DNA from 4 places in the Paenibacillus sp. NPDC101420 genome. Region 3 is predicted to be linked to each of the others. Evidence: predicted binding sites of a transcription regulator. Region 3 holds the regulator's gene; each other region holds the start of a gene.
The links. The regulator Rex, encoded in region 3, represses fermentation and respiration genes when NADH is low (regulators of the CRP and FNR family bind a similar motif). The targets are predictions, from matches to a motif close to TTGTGAAATATTTCACAA.
Positions count from the first base shown of each region.

Region 1 (4,459 bases), on a different contig from region 3:
CAAGCTACGGAATCCCGTTTACCTCTAAATTCAAAAGCAACACCACGTGCAATCAAAGCTAATAAAGCAAAGACAAAGGGAATGTAAAATCCACTAAATAATGTTGCATACCACTCAGGGAAAGCCGCAAACATTGCACCCGCAGCAGTAATTAACCATACCTCGTTTCCATCCCAGAAGGGTCCGATCGAGTTAATCAGAATCCGGCGCTCAGTGTCATTCTTAGCGAGAATTTGTGTTTCCATCCCTACGCCGAAATCGAAACCCTCCAGGAAGAAGAACCCTATAAACAGAACTGCAATGAGCACAAACCACAATTCATTAAGAGACATCATTGGGCGCCCTCCTCGTTATATGGATCATGCGAATCCCCGTGATCGTTATCCATCGCATAAGGACCTTTTTTAATCACTTTCATAAACAAACCAATTAGAACTAATCCGAGAATGGCGTAAATCGCTGTAAAAGAAATAACAGAGAATAGAACCTGACCACTTGTAATGTTAGGCGACACACTGTCTTCCGTTGTCATCAATCCGAATACCGTCCATGGCTGACGCCCGAATTCGGTCATGACCCAACCTGCTGTATTCGCGATTGGAGGAAGCAGTATTCCCCATAACATAAACCGCATAAACCAAGTGTTTGGACGGTCCATCTTTTTGCGCCACATTAAATACATTGCGTACATACCCATTACGATCATTAACGTTCCTGCTAGAACCATGATCCGGAAACTCCAGAATGTCGTACGTACTGGCGGGATATAGTCACCGGGGCCATAAGTTTGCTCATACTCAGCTTGCAGCTCAAGCATACCTTTAACTTCACCGGAAAATTTACTGTATGAAAGGAAGCTTAGCATATACGGAATTTGAAATTCTCCAGTACTTTCCTGCTTGTCAGGATCAATGTTAGCCCATACGGTCCAAGGTGCTGGGTCACCACTCTTACCCCACAGTCCTTCAGAAGCCGCCATCTTCATAGGTTGAGTCTCAACCAAATACTGTGCTTGCGCATGGCCTGCCACGGCTACACCAATAGAAGAAATGATACCTACGATTGCTGCAATTTGAAAAGATTTCTTAAAGAAAGATACATCTTGTTTCTTCAATATCTTATACGCACTAATACCCGTTACGAGGAAGGCGCCTGTTGCATACGCAGCAAGAACCGTGTGCGGGAATTCAACCAGCAATTGTCCGTTCGTAATGAGCGCGAAGAAATCATTCATTTCTGCCCGTCCATTATTTATCGCAAAGCCCACAGGATGCTGCATAAAGGAGTTCGCTGCTAGAATCCAGAAAGCGGATAACATCGTACCGAATGCTACCAGCCAGATGGATAACAAGTGCACTCTTTTGGACACTTTGTCCCAGCCGAATATCCAGATCCCAATAAAAGTAGACTCCAGAAAAAAGGCTGCCAATGCTTCAACTGCAAGCGGAGCCCCGAAGACATCACCCACAAAACGTGAATAATCAGACCAGTTCATCCCGAACTGAAATTCCTGCAAAATACCTGTAACTACCCCTACTGCAAAGTTGATGAGAAACAGCTTTCCCCAGAACTGTGCCATTCTTTTGTACTCTTCATTGCCTTTTCTAACGTACATGGTCTCCATGATCGCAATCAAGAGCGCTAGTCCGATTGATACCGGTACAAAGAAATAGTGGAATATTGTCGTCGACGCAAATTGTATACGCGACAGCATTACTGTATCCATATTTTTCCCTTCCTTCTCCCCTTTTCGTTAACTATATTGTGTCAAAAATTTAGACGCGCTTTTGTGATAAATGTCACACAAAGGGGTGCTTTTAACGGTGAAATTCAAATGATTTGTGACAAAAATCACAATTTACCTTAAAAAAAGCAAAAAAAATAAGACGGTTTGACCGTCTTGAAGTTGTTCACTGTTCTATAACAAGCTTGACTCATAAAGGCATTGGTTAGGTAATGGAAATACCCTTCTTCAGCGATTTGAGATCGCCATTCGAATTAAGCAATTGTGGTAGCATCTTCGTGCTGCGAACCATTGGAGAGTCACATAGACGGCAAGAAGGCGCATGTTCAAATGCGAAATTATCCCTCATCCATCCGTTGCATCCATCATTGGTACACGCCCAAATCGCGGTATTTTCTTCCGGTATTTCTTCCAAAGGTTTCTTCCGGTAGTTCATTGCCGTTCCTCCCATCCTGTAAGTCAATAGTGACTAACTAGATATAAAAAGACCGTCCCAACTTTCACAAGCTGGGACGGTTTCTTCTATTATTACAGTTTTACAACGTTTTCGGCTTGTGGTCCACGGTTGCCTTGAACAACGTTGAATTCAACGCGTTGGCCTTCGTCCAAAGTTTTGAAGCCGTCGCCAGTGATTGCGCTGAAGTGAACGAATACGTCGCTTCCGCCTTCAACTTCGATAAATCCGAATCCTTTTTCTGCGTTGAACCATTTAACTGTACCTGTTTGCATGTGTGTTACCTCCACAAATTTAAATTAATATGTTCTTTTTATCTTCAAACAAAGAAAAAATTCACACATTGAAAAAGGTTGTATTACCGAATATAACAGCCCTTTTCAATGCGAAAATTAGGGACTAAATGTATGATTGATATCATATTACCACACCTGATTAGCAAAGGCAAGCTGGCATCCGTATATATCCGTTTCTACCCTAATAAGTATTACCTTCCAATGTAAGGGTTGCCAGTCAGCCCAAAATTGATTAAATCAGCTTATAATTGCCATATTTATCAAAACTTTAGAAGAAATAGATCCCCGATAGCGATACAGAGTATCGCTATTTCAGGAAGCTCTACCTTCTCAACCGAAGGGGTAGTCCGCTCTACTTGTCATTACTGCTATATCATTATATGCCGACTTCCAGCATATTATTCCTCTGGTTTTTCAAGAAGTTTTACTGTGGTCTGATTGACTTTCCCATTTCGATAATAGGTAATCTTCAGATCCTCACCAATCTTCGTCTGATTATATAAATACTTGCGAAGGGAAAGCGTGGATGTAATAGGTTCATCATTAAATTTCGTAATTACATCATTAAACTGTATTCCCGCTTCTTGTGCAGGTCCAACAGCATCCAGAACGACAACCCCATCCTTAACATTGTTCGGTAGGTTCAGTTCCTTGCGTTGGTCCTCTGCGAGAGGAATGTAAGGATTGTTTAAATCTACCGAATATACGCCTAAGTAGGAACGGGCAATCCGCCCTTTCTCAGCCAGTTCATTAGCGGTATCTATCACATGGTTAGCTGGAATAGCAAAACCCAGCCCTTCTACACCTGCATCGGAGATTTTCATCGTGTTAATACCGATGACTTTACCATCCAAATCCACAAGCGCCCCGCCGCTATTGCCTTCATTAATTGCTGCATCGGTCTGAATGACCTCTTGCTCCCAATCATATACGCCGTCCTGATTCAAGGATACGGGAACCTTCCGTTCAGTATAGCTGACAATACCTGAAGTCAATGTGTCACCAAGTCCCAACGGGTTTCCGATGGCAATGACCGTTTCACCTAAACGAAGCTTCGAGGAATCCCCGAGCTCTGCGATTGTATTGATACCCTTGGCATCAATAGAAAGCACCGCAATGTCACTCACTTTATCCGTTCCAACGAGTGTAGCTTTACGTGTCTCGCCATCTACTGTTACGACTTCAAGATTGCTAGAGTCTTCGATGACATGGTTATTAGTAATGATAAATGCTTTATTATCTACCTTTTTATAAATCACTCCAGAGCCTAATGCTGACTCATCCAGAATGTTCAATTCTTTATTATCTTCTTTATGATTGATAATACTTACTACTGCAGGACGAACCGTAGCAGCGGCTTGAATGATACGGTCAAACGGATCTCTGCTTGGGGCAACCTCCCCAGTTGTTACTACCGACTTCGGGGCACTTTCGTGACTCATTTGTCCAGTAAGCATACTGAATAAAAACACTGCCACCACAGCACTGATTAAGGAGCAGACGGCGGATATTTGCCAAGTGGATAAGCCCTTGCGCGATCTTCGCACAGAATGCTTGCGGTTAGCAAATGATCCCTTTGATGCTTCATCCCCTCTGGACCGTGATACTTTAGTTGAATAGAAATCGTCATCAAACAATCCCACCGAAAATCTCCCCCTTCTATTGCCAACCGTTCACAGTATCTAAAACCTGAACCTCTAGCAATCACGTTCCAAGCATATACCTCTGCATCCTTTAGACTCCAACAATCACTAAAAAGTTTCACTTTATCCATTAACCACACAATAGTTTCAGTTAATCGAAAGAATTTTAGAATCTTTCAATATATCTTCTCTACTAGGAATATTTTGCAACTTAAAAGACTACACTAATAGAAAGGTTCCATAAATTTAGAGTTTGCTTATCACGTCTATAATTGTATCACAGGCAACCCTCAATTCGTGATTTTCCTGAGGTAAAAAGCCT
Region 1 covers NZ_JBNNSE010000003.1:51,045-55,503, reverse strand. The annotation lists gene cydB (cytochrome d ubiquinol oxidase subunit II) at 1-335, opposite strand, end outside; gene ACQKMP_RS15555 (cytochrome ubiquinol oxidase subunit I) at 332-1,726, opposite strand; gene ACQKMP_RS15550 (cold-shock protein) at 1,950-2,180, opposite strand; gene ACQKMP_RS15545 (cold-shock protein) at 2,273-2,473, opposite strand; gene ACQKMP_RS15540 (S1C family serine protease) at 2,893-4,137, opposite strand.
Region 1: a site for Rex is predicted at 1,840-1,857, ahead of ACQKMP_RS15555 (cytochrome ubiquinol oxidase subunit I). Genes of this name have one in related genera too.

Region 2 (4,459 bases), 280 kb from region 3:
ATCTATTTTCCAATCATACAGTGGATCATAAAGAAAGTGACCCGAAACGATCCCTTCAGCAAGCGGCCCCCCTTTTGGATGAGGGCTCCTATTCTGAAGCGCATAGATCGCTCCGTCAGAGGTACGAAATACAGCCAGCTCCACATTTCCAGCCACAATTACCCGGCCAATCTGTAACAGGAAATCCTGTACAGTTCCTATCGTATATATCTGCGTTGCCATTTTCATTGTTCTGCTCCCTTCTGTGTGCGTAATCTATCCGCTAGACTCTTGTTTCTTCAAAAAGCGCAGTACGAGTGCTGCTGTCATTGAGCATTTTTTTCCAAGGATCCGTAACCTGAGTCAGAGCAAAGTCAATCCGTGCGGCCAGCTCTTTGCGATTATCTTCATTATTCAAAATAACCATTTGAATCTGCTCAAGTCCCATACGCTCAACCCACTCGGATGTTCGCTCCAAATAATTGCCGGTCTCACGGTAATATTGCATCACTGCGGAGCACACTTCGATCAACTCTTCATCGGTCTTAATTTTGCAGAAGGAGTCTGCGATCCGTGGCTTGATCCCACCGTTACCACCGATAAACACTTCCCAACCACCATCATTTCCAACGATGCCAATATCCTTCGTGCAGGATTCCGCACAGTTACGTGGACAGCCGTTGACAGCTATTTTAAACTTGGCAGGAAAATCAAGACGTTCATACTTACGTTCTATGAGCGCGCCCATTCCCAGCGAATCTTGTGTGCCAAAGCGGCAGAACTGGGAGCCCACACAAGTCTTAACCGTACGCAGGGATTTGGCATAACCGTAGCCTGAAGGCATATCCAGCTCTTCCCATACCTTAGGCAAATCTTCCTTCTTCACACCGATTAGATCCAGGCGTTGCCCTCCAGTTACCTTCACTACTTTCACGTCATATTTAAGGGAGACGTCGGCGATTTTCTTCAAATCCTCCGGCGTAGTTACCCCACCATACATGCGTGGTATCACGGTGTAGGTTCCATCTTTTTGAATATTGGCACCCATTCTTTCATTTACAAATCGGGATTCTTTCTCATCTTGATGGGTATCAGGGTTCATCATCCCTAGATAATAGTTAATCGCCGGACGACACTTGGAGCAGCCTTCCTCTTGTTTCCAACCGAGTACATTCATGACCTCTTTTGTTGTTTTAAGACCTTTAGCTGTAATTTCAGCAACAATTTCATCACGGCTAAGCGTTGTGCACCCACAAATACCTTGCTTAGCAGCTTGCTGGAAACTGTCACCTAAGACAAATTGCAGGATTTGTTCTACTACGGGTTTACAACCACCACAAGAGCGAGTAGCGCCAGTGCATGCTTTGATCTCATCCACAGTAGTAAAACCATGTTCAGTGACAGCATCTACGATCGCTTTTTTAGTTACACCATTACAGCCGCAGACAATTTCTTCGTCCGCCATAGCTTCTACGGATGTGCTCTTCTTAGCTCCGCCACCGCAGCAGCCTGTTCCCATAACCTCCGTATAAATCTCATCGGTCATTACCGCGCCTTGTTTTACTAGCTTTTGCAGATTCGCGGACTCCGTTACATCACCGAACAAAACCGCACCGACAATCACATTATTTTTGAGCAAAATTTTCTTATAAGTTCTCTTCCATTCATCTTTGCTTGAAATCACAGTGTGTTCAGGACAATCCAAAAACTCACCTGCAGAAAATACATCCACCCCAGAAATTTTAAGCTTCGTGGAAACAATCGAACCTTCATAAGGCTTGGTATCGCTACCACATAAATGTTTAGCTAGAACCATGCCTTGTTCAAATAGTGGAGCCACCAGTCCGTAACACATACCGCGATGCTCAGCACATTCGCCGATGGAATATACATTCTGCATGGAAGTTTGCAAATAATCATCCACCACGATCCCACGATTTACGGAGATTCCGCTATCTTTTGCCAATGTCACGTTCGGTTTGATTCCAACAGCCATTACCACAAAATCTGCAGCAAGCGTACTGCCATCACTAAAACACAATCCACTTACTCTCTGTTCCCCGCTCAATTCTACCGTTTGTTTGCCCATAGCAAATTTCACGCCTTGACGCTCCAGCTCAGCTTGCAGCATAGAGGAGGCATTCCGATCAAGCTGACGCTCCATCAGATCTTCCATCAAATGAACTACGGTAACATCCATGCCAAGGTTCACAAGACCTTTTGCCGCTTCCAACCCAAGCAAACCCCCGCCGATGACAGCTGCTTTGTTGTATTGTTTGGCCGCTGCCAGCATCGCATCACAGTCTGAAATATCCCGGAATCCTACAACGCCCTCTTTATCACTGCCAGGTACAGGTAAAATAAACGAATTCGAGCCTGTCGCAATAATTACCTTGTCGTAGGGGACTAGCATCCCACTATCCGTAACAACTTGCTTCGAGCCTTCATCAATTCGTGTCACCATTGTTCCCGTGTGTAGAGTTATATTATTGTCTTCATACCAATTCCAGTCGTTTAGGATGATATCATTAAGGGTCTTACTTCCTTCAAGAACATAAGACAACATGATCCGATTGTAATTGGGATGAGGTTCACTTCCAAAAACCGTGATGTCATAAGCTCCACCCAGCTTCAATATCTGCTCAATCGTACCTATGCCTGCCATACCGTTGCCGACTAATACTAGTTTTTCTCTTATCGTTGTCATGGTTAGGTGCCTCCTCAAGCTTATGAATACCTGATCAATTTCTCTTCTACATATTGGAATTATACGGTTCAAATTCAAGTCGTCATTGTGATTGCAGTCACTTCAATTGTGAATATTTTCACACTTTAGTGTACTGATAATTGTTAGATATCTTTTCCACATAAAAAGCCAGATTAACGATTCTGAACAACCGTTGATCTGGCTTAATGTACGTTTTTTTAGCGTAAAGTCAATAAAATCTCCAATTCATCTTGAGCCCTGAGCTTCATATCCATTCCATCATCGAGCAGTTGTTTTCCGTTCACCTTCAGCTTCCATTCTTCATTACTAAGAGGAGTATAATCGTCGACGGAAAGCACCTTTTTATTGTCATCGGCCAACTGTACGCTACTACAGCTTTTGAGCAAATCTCTTACAGTTAAATCCTCTTCAAATAACATAATATACGTATGATGCAAGTCTACTTCAACACTTCCACCGTTCAAGGTCAGCCTTACAGTTTGAAGTGGTGCTTGATGGTCCTTCGACTTCGCGGTGAAGACTAGCTGTGAATCATACCCTACAGTATTATTCCAATCCGCATTCCCAATGATTTGACCGCCCATCTGAAGCTCCCAAACCATTCCCGCCTCTAGCGAAAAATCCTTTACCGAAACAATGCTTGAGTTATCCTCAGCAAATGTGGCAACATTACTACCTTTCAGTAGCTCCATGATCGATATTCCATTTCTATAACTCCCACTAAGTAACCTATCTGATGGTTTAGTAAGCAGTTCATTATCACCAACCCTTATCGATATTGTCGGTCCCTCTGATCCTGCCACACCATTATTAGCATTACTATTGCCGTCATTGTTAGTAGAGCATCCACCTATTATGAATATAATGACTAATCCTAGCATCAATTTCCACAAAGATCGCATGGGCATCCTGGCACCGCCTTGTCCCGCCTAATGACCATATAGCGTCTCAGGCTTGTAAAGTTATGTATTCTGTCTTTTTAAGGATAACTTAAACAAGCCATGTTCTCAAATAAGTAATAACAAGCTTACTTCTAAAATTGACAAAAACTTTTTAAAAAGCTAACCTCTATCCCCCTCTTTCTGCTCATCCGGCGCCATTTCACATATTCTGGGGGATTTATCCCCTTCTTTCTGCTCATTCGGCGTCATTTCGCATATTCTGGGGGATTTATCCCCCTCTTTCTGCTCATCCGGCTTCATTTCGCATATTCTGGGGGATTTATCCCCTTCTTTTTGCTCATTCGGCCCTATCTCGTAGTCCGCTTTTAAGCAATCCTTCCGCCTGCCTGCCTGCCTGCCTGCCTGCCTGCCATCCATCTATCCATCAATCGATCTTACCCATATTTTTTACGATCATTTCTTCTATCTTTTTCAACGGAGTTATCCGCATTTCTTTACATTCTATAATTCCCTATAAAAAAAGCCCCCTAAGGGACTCTTTAGCACACTATTCATCTTCACTGAAACCTAGGGAACAATATATTATTCTCCAAATGTACGTGTTCAAAAGTCATACTCTCCAGCTCTTCCAGCCGGGCATATGTCAATCGATAGGTCGTGCAAGCATGCGCCGGTGGAGTGAAATCATCTGTAATACTACGTATTTTCCTCAAAATATCGCCCGCACCATCATGCTCACTCTCCAGCTCAGACAATGACTCACGAAGCGATGTCAGGCCTTCTTCACTAGGATTAGCAGCGTATGTCAACAGCTTAGGAAACTCATCTTCTTCTTCTTTAGCCGTATGCT
Region 2 covers NZ_JBNNSE010000002.1:238,064-242,522, reverse strand. The annotation lists gene ACQKMP_RS09860 (nitrite reductase (NAD(P)H) small subunit) at 1-228, opposite strand, end outside; gene nirB (nitrite reductase large subunit NirB) at 263-2,686, opposite strand; gene ACQKMP_RS09850 (hypothetical protein) at 2,905-3,615, opposite strand; gene ric (iron-sulfur cluster repair di-iron protein) at 4,167-4,459, opposite strand, start outside.
Region 2: a site for Rex is predicted at 2,793-2,810, ahead of nirB (nitrite reductase large subunit NirB). Genes of this name have one in related genera too.

Region 3 (4,459 bases):
TTGAAAAAAAGTGTGAAGATATTTAAAATTTTATTTTTTAATTCTTTCCATTTTATTTAATTTATTGATTTAATTCGACAAAAAAAGGGCTGTTACTCTTAAAATAACAGACCTTTTTTCGTATGAATCTTTAAATCGCAATATATAAATCCACTCTTATAGTATATCACAGTTCGTGTACTAATAGTATATCAAATAATATGTCATTTTAAAAAACAAGCGAACCATAAATGGTCCGCTTGTTTCTCTTATAATGCCTTTGTTTAATTTAGCGGCTAGGTAAACTGTAACCTTCACCCATTTGAGCCCCATCCGAGAACCGATAAAATTGATAATAATATCGACCGCTTTGTTTATAAAAAAGCTGCCAAGCATACTCCCCGTTATATACTCCTGGCAACAACCGCTCAATGCTGATGTCCGGAAGATCGGCTTTTATAAGGCTACGCATTTTCGCTTCAGAGGTCCCTTTACTTAGTTCTTCAGCATATACTGCGTCGGTTCCTTCAGCAAACTTCCCGTCTACAGTAAAACGTACCCAAACCATCAACTCGGTCCCGGCTTCATTCTTCCCTGTTAAGACCCAGTACACCGCATTTTCATCCCACACGGATTTCTGCGCTTTGGTTACCTCTGTCAGACCAGCACTGGTTTTAGCGACATCCTTAGCGATATCTCGCTCGTTCCATTGATCTTTCATAATATAAGCATAGAACTGGATAAGTCCAAACAGAAGGAGCAGAATCAGAACTGACCCCAGGAGGATCCATTTTTTCCTTTTCTTCAAGGTACAGCTCCCTTTCTAGTAATATATCTTTTTTGATTATATAACACACCTGTGTGTTTATCCAAAGTTTCATATCCAATTCAATGATCTAATTATCAGAAACACAAAAGGCTGTAACTTTGCAATCGCAGAAAGTCACAGCCTTTCAGTTATTCGTTATGATCTTAGACTACCGTTTAAGCAGTCCATCAAATGATTCTTGCGCCTTACGACGGATTGCTTCCTCATCTAGCGTTACACATTCTCCATGTTTTACAACCTGTTTACCATTCACCCATACATGCTCAACATCCTTGGCACTGGCAGAGTATACAGCATGAGACAACAGATCTGTGTGTGGTAGCAAATGCGGCTGGTCTATATCAATCGCGATAAAGTCCGCTTTCATGCCAACAGCGAGTCTACCCACATCATTTAAAAAGATAGACTTTGCGCCATACTCTGTAGCTATACGCAGCGCTTCCGGAGCTGGAACAGCCGTCGGATCACCACTTACACCTTTATGGATGAGGGCTGCAAGACGCATCTCTTCAAACATATCCAGGTTATTATTGCTTGCCGCACCATCTGTACCCAGTGATACCTTCACACCAGCCTTTAGAAGATCCGTAACCCGAGCCACTCCACTAGCCAGTTTCAGATTACTTCCTGGGTTATGAGACACGCCTACATCATGACGAGCCAGTATCTCGATCTCTTCATCATTCAAATGAACGCCATGTGCAACAATAGACGGACGTGTGAACATTCCAAGCTTCTCTAAATGCGCTACAGGCCGAAGTCCGTAATCCACCACATTCTGCTCCACTTCGCGTTTGGTCTCGGACATATGGGTATGCATCGGTAAATCCAAATCATGTGCCGCTTGAACAAACTTAACAAAGAAGTCCGGTGGGCAAGTATATGGGGCGTGTGGCGAGATCATCGTCGTAATTCTACCATCAGCCTTACCATGCCAATTTCGTGCAAAAGAAATCGCTTCCGCAAGCTTGTGATTTTGTACTTCCTCTGGGCATAATCCGATTACGCCTCTCATCAGTACAGAACGAATGCCTGATAATTCGACTACCTCTGCTACTCGATCCATATGATCATACATATCCAAGAAGGTTGTAGTACCACCTTTTAGCATTTCCAGTACCGACAAGGAGGTTCCCCAGTATACATCTTCTCCAGTGAATTTCGCTTCCATCGGCCACATCTTCTCTTGAAGCCACACCTGAAGTGCTAAATCATCTCCATAACCACGAAGCAATGACATTGCCGCATGGCCATGTGTGTTTACCAGACCTGGCATAAACAGCAGACGACTGCCATCAACAACTTGTACATCATCTTCCATTAAAGGCTCTTCTTTTCCTATGTAAGTGATCAAATCATCTTCAATAGTCATATATCCATTCAGAACCGGCTCATCCGTTCCCGGAATAAGAAAACGCCCGCCCTTAATAATCGTTTTACTGCTCTTCATTTCCGGTTTCTTCCTTTCCGTCTTTCAAATAATAAGCAAGGCTTTGCAAATCCGTTGTAAAATCGGCAGCATGAACCCGGATATTCGATGGTGTTTTTAGAATCACTGGTGCAAAATTCAAAATCGCCTCAATGCCAGACTCAATGAGAATATCTGCTACATTCTGCGCTTCTGAATCAGGCACAGTAATGATCCCAATTCGAATACCTTGCTCACGAACCGTCTGACCAAGCTCCTCCATCGGTTGAACGGTAAGAGAGTTAATTTTCCGCCCTACCTTAGGTGCATAGGAGTCAAATATAGCGGTAATCTTCATAGTATCTTTCAGATAAGCATTGTAATTAGATAATGCATGTCCAAGGTTACCGGCACCTACTAAAGCCACATTCAATTGTTGATCCAGCTTCAGAATATGACGGATTTTTTCAATAAGATAAGTTACGTCATACCCGATACCTTTTCTACCAAAGTCTCCAAAATAAGCTAAATCTTTACGAATTTGAGCAGGATTCAAATCAAGTTTTTGTCCTAGTTCTTGTGAGGAAACGGTTAATATTTCACGTTTCTGGAGATCATTCAGGAAACGCAAGTACACAGGAAGTCTGCGAACAACGGCTTCTGATATTTTATCCGATTTCATAATTTACCTCCTAATTTAAGTGATATTCTGTTCAAATCCTATCGAAATTTCTGCACCTCGTCTCAATGAAGAGCGGTATTCTTATACCGCCCTTCATTGTAGAGTGATTAATTAGAGGGAAGACGCCCTTTTCAAGAAACGCCTCCGTCCTCCAACCACTCCGCTATTCGAGGAACCATTTGATCCGTAAGCATATGCTCCATTTTCGGGCCAGGCAACGAATACAGGAAATACTTCCCATAGTGAGATTCGATCACCCTTGTGTCATACACAATAACAATACCCCGATCCTGCGCTGTCCGCACCAGTCTTCCAAATCCTTGCTTAAAGCGGATAACTGCCTGAGGAACAGACAACTTCATGAACGGATTCTTCTTCTGGGCTTGTAATAACTCAGACTTCGCTTCCGCTAGGGGGTGATTCGGCGGTTGAAATGGAAGCCTCACGATAGCCAAGCATGTTAATGCTTCACCCGGAATATCTACACCCTCCCAAAAGCTGCTTGTTCCTAACAGCACAGAGGCTGCACTGTCCTGAAAACGGCGGATCAGCTTACTACGGCTGCCCCCCTCCACGCCTTGACCTAGCACCGTGATCTCTTGTGAGGCTAGAGCCTCTTTCAGAGGATCATAAACCTGGCGTAGCATCTTGTAAGAAGTAAACAGGACAAGCATCCGCCCACGTGTTGTAATAGCTGCTTCTGCTAGTGACTGTACGAGTGTATCGACAAATCGGGCATCGCCTACACTCCCCTTCACACTTGGGAAATCCCGCGGAATAACTAACAGCGCCTGCTCCCGATACTTAAAGGGAGAAGGCAGGAGTGATGTCATCAGACGCCCCTCTTCCGCAGCTTCATTAAGTCCGAGATTATCAATCATAAACTGGAAAGATTTATCCACAGAGAGTGTCGCCGAAGTTAGTACGATACTTTTCTTCTTGTCGAAAAACAGCTCCTTAAGCTGATTACTAACATCAACAGGAACGGCATACAGCTGTAGCGATTTACTGCGATAATTTCCATTCGCCTCCAGCCAATATACTACATTCTCATCATTTAATCCCATAAAAAACCGTACTTGCTCACGTATAGAAGCTAAATCCTTAAATAAGCCGCTAATATCGGTAACTAGGCTATCTGAGGAAGATTGTCCTTCTTGATCTCGCATCTCATTAAGCATTTTATCACCTTTACGGATAATTTCGCTTAATGTCAGATTCATAGTATTCTCTAAAGCAACCAATTCATCCCAATCTTTCGGTTTACGGGTAGGAAGTAGCCGCATGACTAACTGGCCGGCTTCTCCCGCCGCTGCATCGCTGCGTTCCGGCAAGAGGCTGAATAGTTTATCACTAAGCAGATCCCAGGTTTCTTTTACGGTAAGAAGGTCCGGATAGATTCTATCGATCACTCCGCTCCATTCAGAAGCTTCCTCACTGCCTGATGACTGAAGCATTTGGCGAAGTGTAGGAAGTTGGCCATTTCGACTATCCTTATAAAGACGCGATAGTGTATGTGCCACCGTGAAATGCTTCATATGCATGCCTAAATGCTTGCCAG
Region 3 covers NZ_JBNNSE010000002.1:515,279-519,737, reverse strand. The annotation lists gene ACQKMP_RS11170 (DUF5590 domain-containing protein) at 269-787, opposite strand; gene ACQKMP_RS11165 (amidohydrolase) at 957-2,258, opposite strand; gene ACQKMP_RS11160 (redox-sensing transcriptional repressor Rex) at 2,245-2,898, opposite strand; gene dinG (ATP-dependent DNA helicase DinG) at 3,030-4,459, opposite strand, start outside.

Region 4 (4,459 bases), on a different contig from region 3:
ATAGTGAAGATAGAGAGATGGGCAAATTTGATGCAAAGCTCATGAATACACAAATTATATCGTTACTGAAGGCGGTCAAGATAGTGGACGGAACGGAGACGACTAAGCTTGGAAAGTCAGATGGGTATTCTTTTTTCTATGGCCGTACTAAATGATGAATTGGAGATTGGCTGATGATTAAGAACTTAGTACCAAAAGAAAAGGAGAAAAAAACTACATGTTGATCAAAAGTGTTAAGGATCTTGAATTACAAGAGTTTACAACTTGCTTTAACGAAGCCTTCTCCGATTATGTAATTCCATTTCATGTTTCTTCGGAGTATTTAGCTGATAAATTTGCAGGTGCGGGAGTAAATTATCAGATGTCGTTTGGTGCTTTTGATCAAGAGAAGCTGGTTGCATTTGTTATGCATGGCATCGGGGATCGTAACGGCGAAAGTACTGCATTTAATACTGGTACAGGAGTCGTTCCTTTATATAGAGGGAGACGGCTAGTCGAACAAATTTATCGTCATGCTCTTCCCATCCTTAAAGAAGCTCATATTCAAAAGTGTTTGCTTGAAGTGATTCAAACGAATGATAAAGCTATAAAAGCGTATACCGCCATAGGATTTCAAATCCATAGAGAATTGGCTTGTTTCAAGGGGCGTATTGATGTCACCCTTCCGGACGATCATAGACATACATTCATTACAATGGTTCGACTGGAAGAATTCGATTGGACATCGGTACATTCTTATTGGAATTTTGAACCTTCTTGGGAACAATCTGTTCATGCAATTTTACGAAATCCGCATTTATACGATGTGGTCACGATAAGGGAAGAGAATAAGATTTGTGGATACGCGGTAATAAAATCGGCCAATGGAGCAGTTGTACAGTTCGGTATTTTGCGAGAAGAAAGAAACCAGGGATTTGGGCGTTCCTTATTTCATTGGATGGGAGAGAGACATTCTATCATCACCGTCAATAATGTAGACAAAAGAGATACAAATTCTATACGTTTCCTTCAAAGTGTTGGTCTTGACGTATACATCGAGCAATATGAAATGGAGAAAGATTTGTCATGACGAAGATGACATTAGCTTTAATTCAAAAACACTGATGATTTGAGTCAGTGTTTTTTTTGTTGCAGAAGGGGGTATATATTAGAGGTTAAAATGAGGAAATATTGTTTTTTTCTAACATCGAAGTAGGAGGAGACTTGTGAAATCATATATACGCTATTGAATCAATAGCTCTTTTGGGTTCTTTTTATGTTATTCACTGAGTTGTCAGAAAGATTTGACCCTTTCTTGAACATTTAGGGATTAAGAGATATCTGTGATTGAATTACTTGCAATTTAAGATAAGATGATTTTAATCATTAGGTCACGTTATTAATTTGACTGCTCAGTATCAGGTAAATCAGGCTCGCCAACTCTTGCTTTGTGAAATTTTTCTCTTTTTACATAGCAAAGAACGAGGAACGTCATACTAAAACGAACAGGCAACGATGTCGCTGAGCCCTGCTAAACCTGATATTGAATGCAGCCCAAGAATTAGCCGGCCTAATCATAAGCATCAAGTTATGACGAAAAATGAACAGCGTTTGAAGGGAGCAGTAAAGAATGGCAATTGATACGGTGCTATGGAGCAGGCTGGTGACAGGCTTGACTCTCGGGTTCCACGTTATTTTTGCGACGATTGGCGTCGGTATACCGCTAATGATCGCTATTGCAGAGTTCATCGGGATCCGCAAAAAGGATCCCCATTATACACTTATGGCAAAGAGATGGTCTCGGGGATTTGTCATTTCTGTAGCGGTTGGTGTCGTGACCGGTACAGCCATATCACTGCAATTAGCCTTGGTATGGCCGAATTTTATGAAACTGGCTGGGAATGTTATTGCACTTCCGTTATTCATGGAAGTGTTCGCGTTCTTTTTTGAGGCCATCTTCCTGGGCATTTATTTGTATACGTGGGATCGGTTTAAAAATCCGTATATCCATTGGCTGTTGACGATTCCGATTGTCGCCGGGGCAGGCATGTCTGCCGTTTTTATTACGACGGTGAACGGATTCATGAACCAGCCTGGAGGCTTTGTCATGGAAGCGGGCCAATTCACAGCGATTGACCCGGTGCAAGCGATGCTGAATACGGCGACGTTCTCCAAGGTATTCCATGTATTAAGCTCGGCCTATTTGACAGGAGCTGCCTTGTTAGCCGGGATTGCAGCCTTTGCGATGCTGAGAAAAGGAGTGTCCGCATACCACAAAAAATCCTTGAATCTCATGATGGCGGTCGTTTTGCTGTTCAGCTTGCTGAACACATTAGCTGGTGATGTGTCCGCCAAGTTTTTGGCCGAGCATCAGCCAGAGAAGCTTGCAGCGGCAGAGTGGCATTTTGAGACGGGTAGCGGTGTGGACTTGGTTCTAATGGGATGGCTGAATGCAGAGCATGAAGTGATAGGGGCTCTTCATTTGCCGAAAGTGCTCAGCTTCCTGGCCTTTGGAGACTTTAATGCGGAGGTAACGGGGCTGGAGGAATTCCCCAAGGAAGAATGGCCACCGCTTCTTGTTCACTATCTGTTTGATTTAATGGCTGGAATCGGATTTGCTCTGCTCGCGATTTCAGTCCTGTACTTCCTGTTTGTGTTCTGGAAAAAACGCAATGTGCTTAACAAGTGGATGCTTGGCATCATCGCACTGATCGCACCGCTCGCTTTTCTAGCTGTAGAGCTGGGCTGGTTTTATGCAGAGGTTGGGCGACAGCCGTGGATTATCCGCGGATATATGCGTGTAGAGGAGGCTGCCACGACTTCACCGAATGTAAGAATTATATTCTTCGCCTTATTACTCTTGTACATCGTACTCGGCAGTATGTGTGTAATCGTGCTAAGACGTTTGTTCAACAATAATCCGGCAGAAGCTGAGATGGAGAAATGGATGAAGGAACATCCTAATCAATCTGTGGAAAAGGGGGGCACTGAATGATGAGTTACGAAATAATTGGCATCTCGGTGCTCTGGCTGTTCTTGTACGGCTATTTAATTATAGCTTCCATTGATTTCGGAGCAGGATTCTTCGCCTTTTATGCCCGTTTGACGAAGCAGGATCATCTCATTAATCGTCTGATTTCCCGATATTTATCACCCGTTTGGGAGATTACAAATGTATTTTTTATCTTTTTCTATATTGGCATCGTCGGATTTTTTCCGGATACGGCCTATTATTATGGCTCTGCGCTGCTTGTTCCGGGAAGTATTGCAGTTATTCTTCTTGCGATTCGCGGTTCGTTCTACGCTTTTGAAAATTATGGTTCCAAGAAAAACATAGTATATCTTTTTTTGTACGGAGCTACAGGTCTGCTTATTCCGGCTTCGTTGTCAGTGGCACTTACTTTGTCTGAAGGCGGCTTTATTGTGAAGCAGGCTGAGACGGTTTCTCTGGATTACTGGGCGCTGTTTACCAATCCGTTATCGTGGAGCATCGTTGGACTGGCAATCGTGTCCGTTTTGTTCATAAGCGGCTCATTTCTGACTTTTTACGCATCTCGTGCAGAGGATCATTCCGCGTTGAAGCTGATGCGGAACTACGCCCTGTTTTGGAGCACACCGACTATAATTCTCGCACTGACAGCATTTATCTATTTGGGTCAACACAATGAGCGGCATTTTCAAAATATGATGGATTTATGGTGGCTCTTGGCACTTTCCGTTGCTTTCTTCATGATCGCGATGTGGCTCTTATATAACGGACGCCGTTACGGATTAGCTTTCATATGCATCATGCTGCAATTTTTCTGTGCCTTTTTCGCATATGGAATTGGGCAATACCCTTATATTCTCGATCCGTATATCACGATTCAGAGCAGTGCAACTTCACCAGCAATGGGCTTAGCGTTAGTTGTTGTGTTTATCGGCGGTCTGTGCCTGTTGATCCCATCCCTTATTCTGGTCTTCAAACTCTTCCTGTTTGATGCGGATTATGTAAAAGGGAAAAAATAAAGCTAATTGATCCATTACGGTGTGTTTGAGGTTTCTCTATAAGCCTATATATAAAGGAGGTGTGATCTGTGCCGAGGAAATCCAGTCTGATTTCTCAACAAATGTCTTCACAAAGAAAAAATATGGCCCTCCTCGCGATCCTTTCGCTCGCGCTTGGTACTGCTATTGTGAGTCAGGCTGGACTGCTTGCTGAAGCAGTCCAACGGATTTTTGTGGAGAGAGCTTCATTTTCATCGGTAATCGTGTTGCTCGGCATTCTTCTGGCTGTTATGGCTGCACGCACATTGTTGTCATATGGAAACGGTAAAGTTGGCTTGCGAATGGCTGCCACTGCCAAGACAAATATGCGCGCAGCCGTGCTTCAAAACTTGACCCATGCTTCCATGCCTTCAACCCTTCGTGGACAGACGGGATGGAAGGTCAGTATTGCTCTGGATGCTGTGGATGAGGCTGATAGTTATTTCAGTCAGTA
Region 4 covers NZ_JBNNSE010000007.1:161,100-165,558, forward strand. The annotation lists gene ACQKMP_RS25180 (hypothetical protein) at 1-155, shown strand, start outside; gene ACQKMP_RS25185 (GNAT family N-acetyltransferase) at 218-1,069, shown strand; gene ACQKMP_RS25190 (cytochrome ubiquinol oxidase subunit I) at 1,610-2,974, shown strand; gene ACQKMP_RS25195 (cytochrome d ubiquinol oxidase subunit II) at 2,971-3,987, shown strand; gene cydD (thiol reductant ABC exporter subunit CydD) at 4,056-4,459, shown strand, end outside.
Region 4: a site for Rex is predicted at 1,428-1,445, ahead of ACQKMP_RS25190 (cytochrome ubiquinol oxidase subunit I). Genes of this name have one in related genera too.